Xanthobacter dioxanivorans: one gene and its partner. The protein of the gene in region 1 interacts with the protein of each later gene in a pairwise test. Links are inferred from orthologs where the notes say so. Each region holds a gene or a part of one and is shown in the gene's direction. Other genes may lie near its edges.

Region 1 (3,204 bases):
TGCACCCGCAAGGGGCTCGGAACAGGATGACGCCGCACCCCGCCCCCGCCCCGCCCCTCTTGTCGGACCAGCTCCATGACCCTCGGCGATATGCTCGAAGCCCTCGTTCTCGGCCTCTTGGAGGGGCTCACGGAGTTCATCCCCGTCTCCTCCACGGCGCATCTTCTGCTGGTGGGCCATTTCCTCGGCTTCGAGAGCAACGGTCACACGTTCGAGGTGCTGATCCAGCTCGGCGCGGTGCTGGCCATCCTGACCGTCTATTTCCAGCGCTTTCTGCATGTGGCCCAGCAGCTGCCGACCAATCCGGGCGCGCGTCGCTTCGTTATCGGCATCCTCGTCGCCTTCCTGCCGGCGGCGGTGATCGGGGCGCTGGCCCACGGCTTCATCAAGAGCGTGCTGTTCGAGTCGCCCGCGCTCATCTGCGGTACGCTCATCTTCGGCGGCATCATCCTGCTCTTCATCGACAAGGTGGTGCCGGAGCCGCGCTACAATAACGCCATGGGCTTCCCGCCGCTGCTGGCGCTCAAGATCGGCTTCTTCCAGTGCCTTGCGATGATCCCCGGCATGTCGCGCTCGGGCTCGACCATCGTCGGCGCCATGCTCATGGGCGTGGACAAGCGGGCGGCGGCGGAATTCTCGTTCTTCCTCGCCTTGCCGACCATGTTCGGGGCGTTCGTCTACGATCTCTACAAGAACCGCAACAACCTCTCGTTTGATGACGGGCTGCTGATCGTCATCGGCTTCGTCGCCGCCTTCTGCGCAGCGGTACTGGTGGTGCGGACCCTGCTCGATTTCGTCGCCAAGCACGGCTACGCGCCGTTCGGCTGGTGGCGCATCGCGGTGGGCGTGGCCGGCCTGATCGGCCTCAAGCTGGTGGGCTGAAGGGGGTGGCCGGCGCCTTCAGAAGTCGGTGGCGATGCCGCCCACTTCCCAATCGCCGTAGCGCACCGGCTCGGGGCCGTCGCGGCCATTGATCTCCCTGGGGCGGTCCTTGACCGCGGCGTCGATGGCAGCCCGCCGGGCCTCGGCCTCGGCCAAGGCGCGCTTGGCCGCCTCGCTCAAGGGCCTGCGGGGACCGGGGGGACCCCCTGCGGGGGCGTCTTCATGAGCCATGGCGTTCTCCTTCACCACATCCGTCATCCTTCAAGGGCCTGCGGCACCCCGGGGAAGTCCATTCGATACACGACCTCGTCGGTCGTGACGGCTGTCCGGGTCCAGGACACCGTCCGTCACGTGCCGGAACGCGGATGCGGCGGCCGCGATTGCACTGCCGCCGATGAGGTCACGGCACGCGAACCTCCGCCAATCGGCACCGCTTTGCAACTCGCGCCGTCATCCGAGGAGCACGCAATCTTGCCGCTCGCCGCCAAGCATGGTAGCGGACGCCGCGCCCCGCACCTGGGGCGACCTGATTTGGTATTCAGATCTAACGGAGATGCGCATGGCCACGCAGAATGGCGGCCCCAATCCAAGTGCGGCGCCGTCGCTGAACGTGCTCGCGCAGTACACCAAGGACTTCTCCTTCGAGAATCCCAACGCGCCGAACTCGCTCGCGGCCCCGCCCAGCCAGCCGGACGTGAACATCCAGATCCACGTGAACGCCAAGCCGGGTGGCAATGGCGAGTTCGAGGTGGAGCTGAAGATCGAAGGCGGGGCGAACGTGAACGGCGAGACCCTGTTCGCGTTCGAGCTGGTCTATGCGGGCGTGTTCCGCATCCTCAACGTTCCCGAGCAGAGCCTGCAGCCGGTGGTGCTCATCGAGTGCCCGCGCATCCTCTTCCCCTTCGCCCGGCAGATCATCGCCGACGCGGTGCGCAACGGCGGCTTCCCGCCTCTGATGATCGATCCGGTGGATTTCGCGGCTCTCTATCAGCAGCGCATGCAGGCCGAGGCGCAGCGGTTCCAGGCCGGCCAGGCCTGAGACGGGCCTGCGGGCACCGAAGTTTTTTCGCCGCCGGACGCCCATAGCTCCGGCGGCGTTCTTTTTTCGGCCCGAGCACCGTGGCACGATCACCGGACGGGCGGGCATGGGAAGCGACGGCCTGTGAAACACTGAGCCACCGTGCCGGCGCCCCCGACCGGGCGCGCCGGGGCATCGGCGGCGGAACCGGCGGACGGCGATGAGATCCATTCGCTTCAAGCTCGCCGCCCTGACCGGCGCCGCGGCCTCGTTCGCCGTCCTCGCCGCCGTGGGGGTGCTGCTGGCGGTCGGGGCGGCGGATCGGGCGCTGGAGGCCGCGGTGGCGGCCCAGCAGCGGCTCGACCTCTTGACCGAAATCTCCGCCCGGTTCTCCGATTTCGGCCTCGCTGCGGTGGCCGATGCCGAGCATCCTTCCGCCGACCGCGGGCGCATGGACGATGCGCGCTCCCGCGTCTTCGCCCTGCTGGAGCGCGCCACCGTCCGCGCCGCTGCCGGAGCGGGCCCAGCCGGCGATGCGTCGGCCCAGGCACGCGAGCGCATGACCGCTCATCTGCGCGCCGATTTCATCGTTCTCGACCGGCAGATCGTCGAGGCCCGGACCGGCAGCGAGCTGCTGCGCGGCGACCGGGTGCGCGGCGCCTTCAACGGCTTCGCCGCCTCCGCTGGGCCCACCCTCTCCCTTCTGGTGGAAAGCGAGCGGCGGGCGGTGACGGTGGCGCGGGAGGAGGCGCTGGCCTTGTCCATGCGGCTGCGCATCGGGGCCGTGGTCGTCGCCGCCTTGGTGCTCGCGGCGGCGCTGGTGCTGCATCGGGCGCTCGCCCGCCCGTTGCTGGAGCGTCTGGCCGAGATCGACCGGGCGGCGGCCGCCATCGGCCATGGCGACCTTAACCGGCGCCTGTCCATCGGACCGCGCGACGAGCTGGGCGTCCTGATGGCGCGCTTCAATCGCATGGCGGCACGCCTTGCCCGCCGCGAGGCGAAGGTGGCGCAGGACCGGGCGATGCTGGAGCGCACCGTCGCCGAGCGCACCGCAGACCTGACGGATGCCAATGCGCGGCTCGGCGCCATCGATGCCTCGCGGCGGCGCTTCTTCGCCGACGTGAGCCACGAACTGCGTACGCCGCTGACCGTGATCATCGGCGAGTGCGACGTGACCCAGCGCGCCCCCGCGATTCCGGAGGATCTGAGCCGCTCGGTGCTCGCCACCATCCGCAAGCGGGCGGGCCGGCTCCATCGCCGGGTGGAGGACCTCCTGCGCGTCGCCCGCTCGGAAAGCGGCGAGA
Region 2 (3,685 bases), 1.4 Mb from region 1 along the record:
ACCGGACACCCCGATACCCCCCACCATACTCCATCCCCCGATTGTGCAGTCGCGGCGGATAGTAAGCATGGGGTCCAGACGTGTCCATGAGAGGAATGGGCCGGGTCCCGCGTGCCGGCCGGATTTGCCGCGGCCTGTGCAAGGCAGCAACGCTTTGTCAAAGCAGCGCGGATGCGCCTCCGGTCCGAGCGCGCGACGGCGGGCGAGCCGGGAGGGGAGATGAGCACCGGCAGGGGCGCGACGGGCCGCGGCCGCCCTCCCCCGCGCGGCGCACGGCACCCGGATCGCCCGACCTCGCATTGACATTGCCCCGACCCGTTCATAAGTGTCCCGCTGGTACGCTGCCCCCGAAGGGACGCGCGAAAGCGGCTGCGCGCTTTGTCGCTGCACCCGCCTGCGCGCGCCCTGCGGACTTGCTGACGCCGCATTGCGGTTGTCCAAAGGCGCATCATTGACCGGAGGGTCCGGCGGCCCGTCTCCGCCCTCCTTGAGACCTGACGGATCGGAACAGAGACACAACCCATGTTAGGTGGACTTGCCCGCAAGCTCTTCGGCTCCGCGAACGATCGCCGGGTGAAGGGATACCGTCCCCGCGTTCAGGCCATCAACGCACTGGAGCCGGAGTTGGAGGCGCTTTCCGACGAGGCGCTCCGGGCCCGGACCGACGACTTCCGCCGCCAGATCGCCGAAGGCAAGACGCTGGACGACCTTCTGGTGCCGGCCTTCGCCACCGTGCGCGAGGGCGCCAAGCGCGCGCTGGGCATGCGGCCGTTCGACGTGCAGCTCATCGGCGGCATGGTGCTGCACGAGGGCGGCATCGCCGAGATGAAGACCGGCGAGGGCAAGACCCTGGTCGCCACCCTTCCCGTCTACCTCAATGCCCTGGCCGGCAAGGGCGTGCACGTGGTGACGGTGAACGACTACCTCGCCAAGCGCGACGCCGAGTGGATGGGCCGCCTCTACCGCTTCCTCGGCCTCACCACCGGCATCATCGTCCACGGCCTCGACGACGACGAGCGCCGCGTCGCCTACGCCAGCGACGTGACCTACGCCACCAACAACGAGCTCGGCTTCGACTATCTGCGCGACAACATGAAGTACGAGCGCGCCCACATGGTGCAGCGCCCGCACTTCTACGCCATCGTCGACGAGGTGGACTCCATCCTCATCGACGAGGCGCGCACGCCCCTCATCATCTCCGGCCCGCTCGACGACCGCTCCGACTTCTACAACACCATCGACGCCTACATCCCGCGCCTCGCCAAAGAAGACTACGAGGTCGACGAGAAGCAGCGCACCGTCACCATGACGGAAGCGGGCATGGAGAAGATGGAGCAGATGCTGACCGAGGCGGGGCTGCTCAAGTCCGAGAGCCTCTACGACATCGAGAATGTCTCGGTGGTCCACCATGTGAACCAGGCCCTGCGCGCCCACACCCTCTTCCAGCGCGACAAGGACTATATCGTCCGCAACGGCGAAGTGGTGATCATCGACGAGTTCACCGGCCGCATGATGCCCGGCCGGCGCTATTCGGAAGGCCTGCACCAGGCCCTGGAAGCCAAGGAGCGGGTGCAGGTCCAGCCCGAGAACCAGACGCTGGCCTCCATCACCTTCCAGAACTATTTCCGCCTCTACGACAAGCTGTCGGGCATGACCGGAACCGCCAACACCGAGGCGGCGGAGTTCTCCGACATCTACAAGCTCGAGGTGGTGGAGATCCCCACCAACGTGGCGATCTCCCGTACCGACGACGACGACGAGGTCTACCGCACCGCGGGCGAGAAGTACGCCGCCATCATCGAGCTGATCAAGGAATGCGCCGCGCGCGACCAGCCGGTGCTGGTGGGCACCACCTCCATCGAGAAATCGGAGCTGCTGGCGGAACTGCTCAAGCAGGCCGACTTCAAGCAGAAGGACTTCTCCGACCCGGAGGCCTTCTCCGGCCGCGAGCTCCTCAGCAATGACAGCGCTGTGAAGGCCTTCGCGGTGCTGAACGCGCGCTATCACGAGCAGGAGGCCTACATCGTCTCCCAGGCCGGCGTGCCGGGGGCGATCACCATCGCCACCAACATGGCCGGCCGCGGCACCGACATCAAGCTCGGCGGCTCCGCCGACATGCGCATCGACATCGAGCTGAAGGACCTGCCGGAAGGCGAGGAGCGCGCCGCCGCCGAAGCGAAGATCCGCGCCGAGGTGGAAGCGCTGAAGCAGAAGGCGCTGGCCGCCGGCGGCCTCTACGTGCTCGGCACCGAGCGGCACGAGAGCCGGCGCATCGACAACCAGCTGCGCGGCCGCTCCGGCCGCCAGGGCGACCCCGGCCATTCCAAGTTCTTCCTCTCCCTGGAAGACGACCTGATGCGCATCTTCGGGTCGGACAGGCTCGATGGCATGCTGCAGCGCCTCGGCCTGAAGGAAGGCGAGGCCATCATCCACCCCTGGATCAACAAGGCGCTGGAGAAGGCGCAGCAGAAGGTGGAAGCGCGCAACTACGACATGCGCAAGAACCTGCTCAAGTACGACGACGTGCTGAACGACCAGCGCAAGGTGGTGTTCGAGCAGCGCCTCGAACTGATGAATGACGGCGACGTCGCCGAGACCGTCGAGGACATGCGCCACGCCCTCATCACCGAGATGGTGGCCAAGCACATCCCCGAGAACGCCTATCCCGAGCAGTGGGACGTGGACGGCCTCGACGCGGCGCTGAAGGAGGTGCTCGCCCTCGAACTGCCCGTGAAGGAATGGGCGAAAGAGGAGGGCATCGCCGGCCCCGAGGTCACCGAGCGCGTCATTCGCCTGGCCGACGAGCTGATGGCGGCCAAGGCCGCCCAGTACGGGCCGGACATCATGCGCTATGTGGAAAAGTCCATCCTGCTGCAGACCCTCGATCACCTCTGGCGCGAGCATATCGCCATGCTCGACCACCTGCGGCAGGTGGTGGGGCTGCGCGGCTACGCCCAGCGCGACCCGCTCAACGAATACAAGTCCGAGGCCTTCAACCTCTTCTCCGCCTTGCTCAACCGGCTGCGCGAGATCGTCACCGCCCAGCTCATGCGGGTGGAGATCGTCACCCAGCCGCCGGCGACGGAGGAGCTTCCGCCCATGGAAGCCCACCACGCCGACCCCTTCACCGGCGAGGACGAGATCGCGTTCGCTGGTGCGTCCATCGGCAGCCGGCCCCAGCCCCTGCTCTCGGGCGACGTGGCGGTGGTGGAGCGTGATCCGAACGATCCCTCCAGCTGGGGGAAGGTGGGCCGCAACGAGGCCTGCCCCTGCGGCTCGGGCAAGAAATACAAGCACTGCCACGGCCGCTTCGCCTGAAGCGCCGGGTCTTTTCGGGTCTTGGGGGCGGGAGCCGTCCCGCCCGGGCGCGCCGCTCAGCGGGCGATGCGGCGGGCGAGCAGCCTGTCGATGCCGAGGAAAAGCAGGGCCGTCGCGAGGAACGCCGCGGCGAGCAGCACCGTGTTGAGGGCCATGCGCCCGTCCCCGAGCTTGGCCGGATCGAGGAACCAGTAGGCGTACCATCCGTCCGCCTCGCCCCGCGCCAGGGCATAGGCGAGGTAGAGGATCGGCGGCGCCATCGCCCACAGGGCGTCGCGGACGGCGAGGCTGCCGTGGCGTGACAGGCCCCAGGTCGCAAGGAACAGCAGCGGCGTCGCCTCATGCAGCAGGTGGTCCGCCACCGCCT

Evidence for each region.
Region 2: the proteins of secB (region 1) and secA interact in binary tests that used the Escherichia coli proteins (3 or more experiments, as listed by UniProt). The link is inferred for Xanthobacter dioxanivorans from one-to-one orthologs.

Annotation. Positions count from the first base shown.
Region 1 is NZ_CP063362.1:1,602,917-1,606,120, reverse strand. What follows is about bases 290-3,181. They hold secB (protein-export chaperone SecB), read left to right. Parts: upstream 290-1,441; coding sequence 1,442-1,921; downstream 1,922-3,181. Other genes in these bases: EZH22_RS07605 (sensor histidine kinase), read left to right, coding at 2,121-3,181; EZH22_RS07615 (DUF1674 domain-containing protein), read right to left, coding at 901-1,113; EZH22_RS07620 (undecaprenyl-diphosphate phosphatase), read left to right, coding at 290-882. Outside these bases: more of EZH22_RS07620, read left to right, coding at 76-289; more of EZH22_RS07605, read left to right, coding at 3,182-3,204. UniProt on the Escherichia coli protein: One of the proteins required for the normal export of some preproteins out of the cell cytoplasm. It is a molecular chaperone that binds to a subset of precursor proteins, maintaining them in a translocation-competent state.
Region 2 is NZ_CP063362.1:2,953,060-2,956,744, reverse strand. Bases 146-3,518 are described here. They hold secA (preprotein translocase subunit SecA), read left to right. Parts: upstream 146-522; coding sequence 523-3,318; downstream 3,319-3,518. Other genes in these bases: EZH22_RS13845 (Pr6Pr family membrane protein), read right to left, coding at 3,375-3,518. In the rest of the region: EZH22_RS13855 (efflux RND transporter periplasmic adaptor subunit), read right to left, coding at 1-27; more of EZH22_RS13845, read right to left, coding at 3,519-3,685. UniProt on the Escherichia coli protein: Required for protein export, interacts with the SecYEG preprotein conducting channel.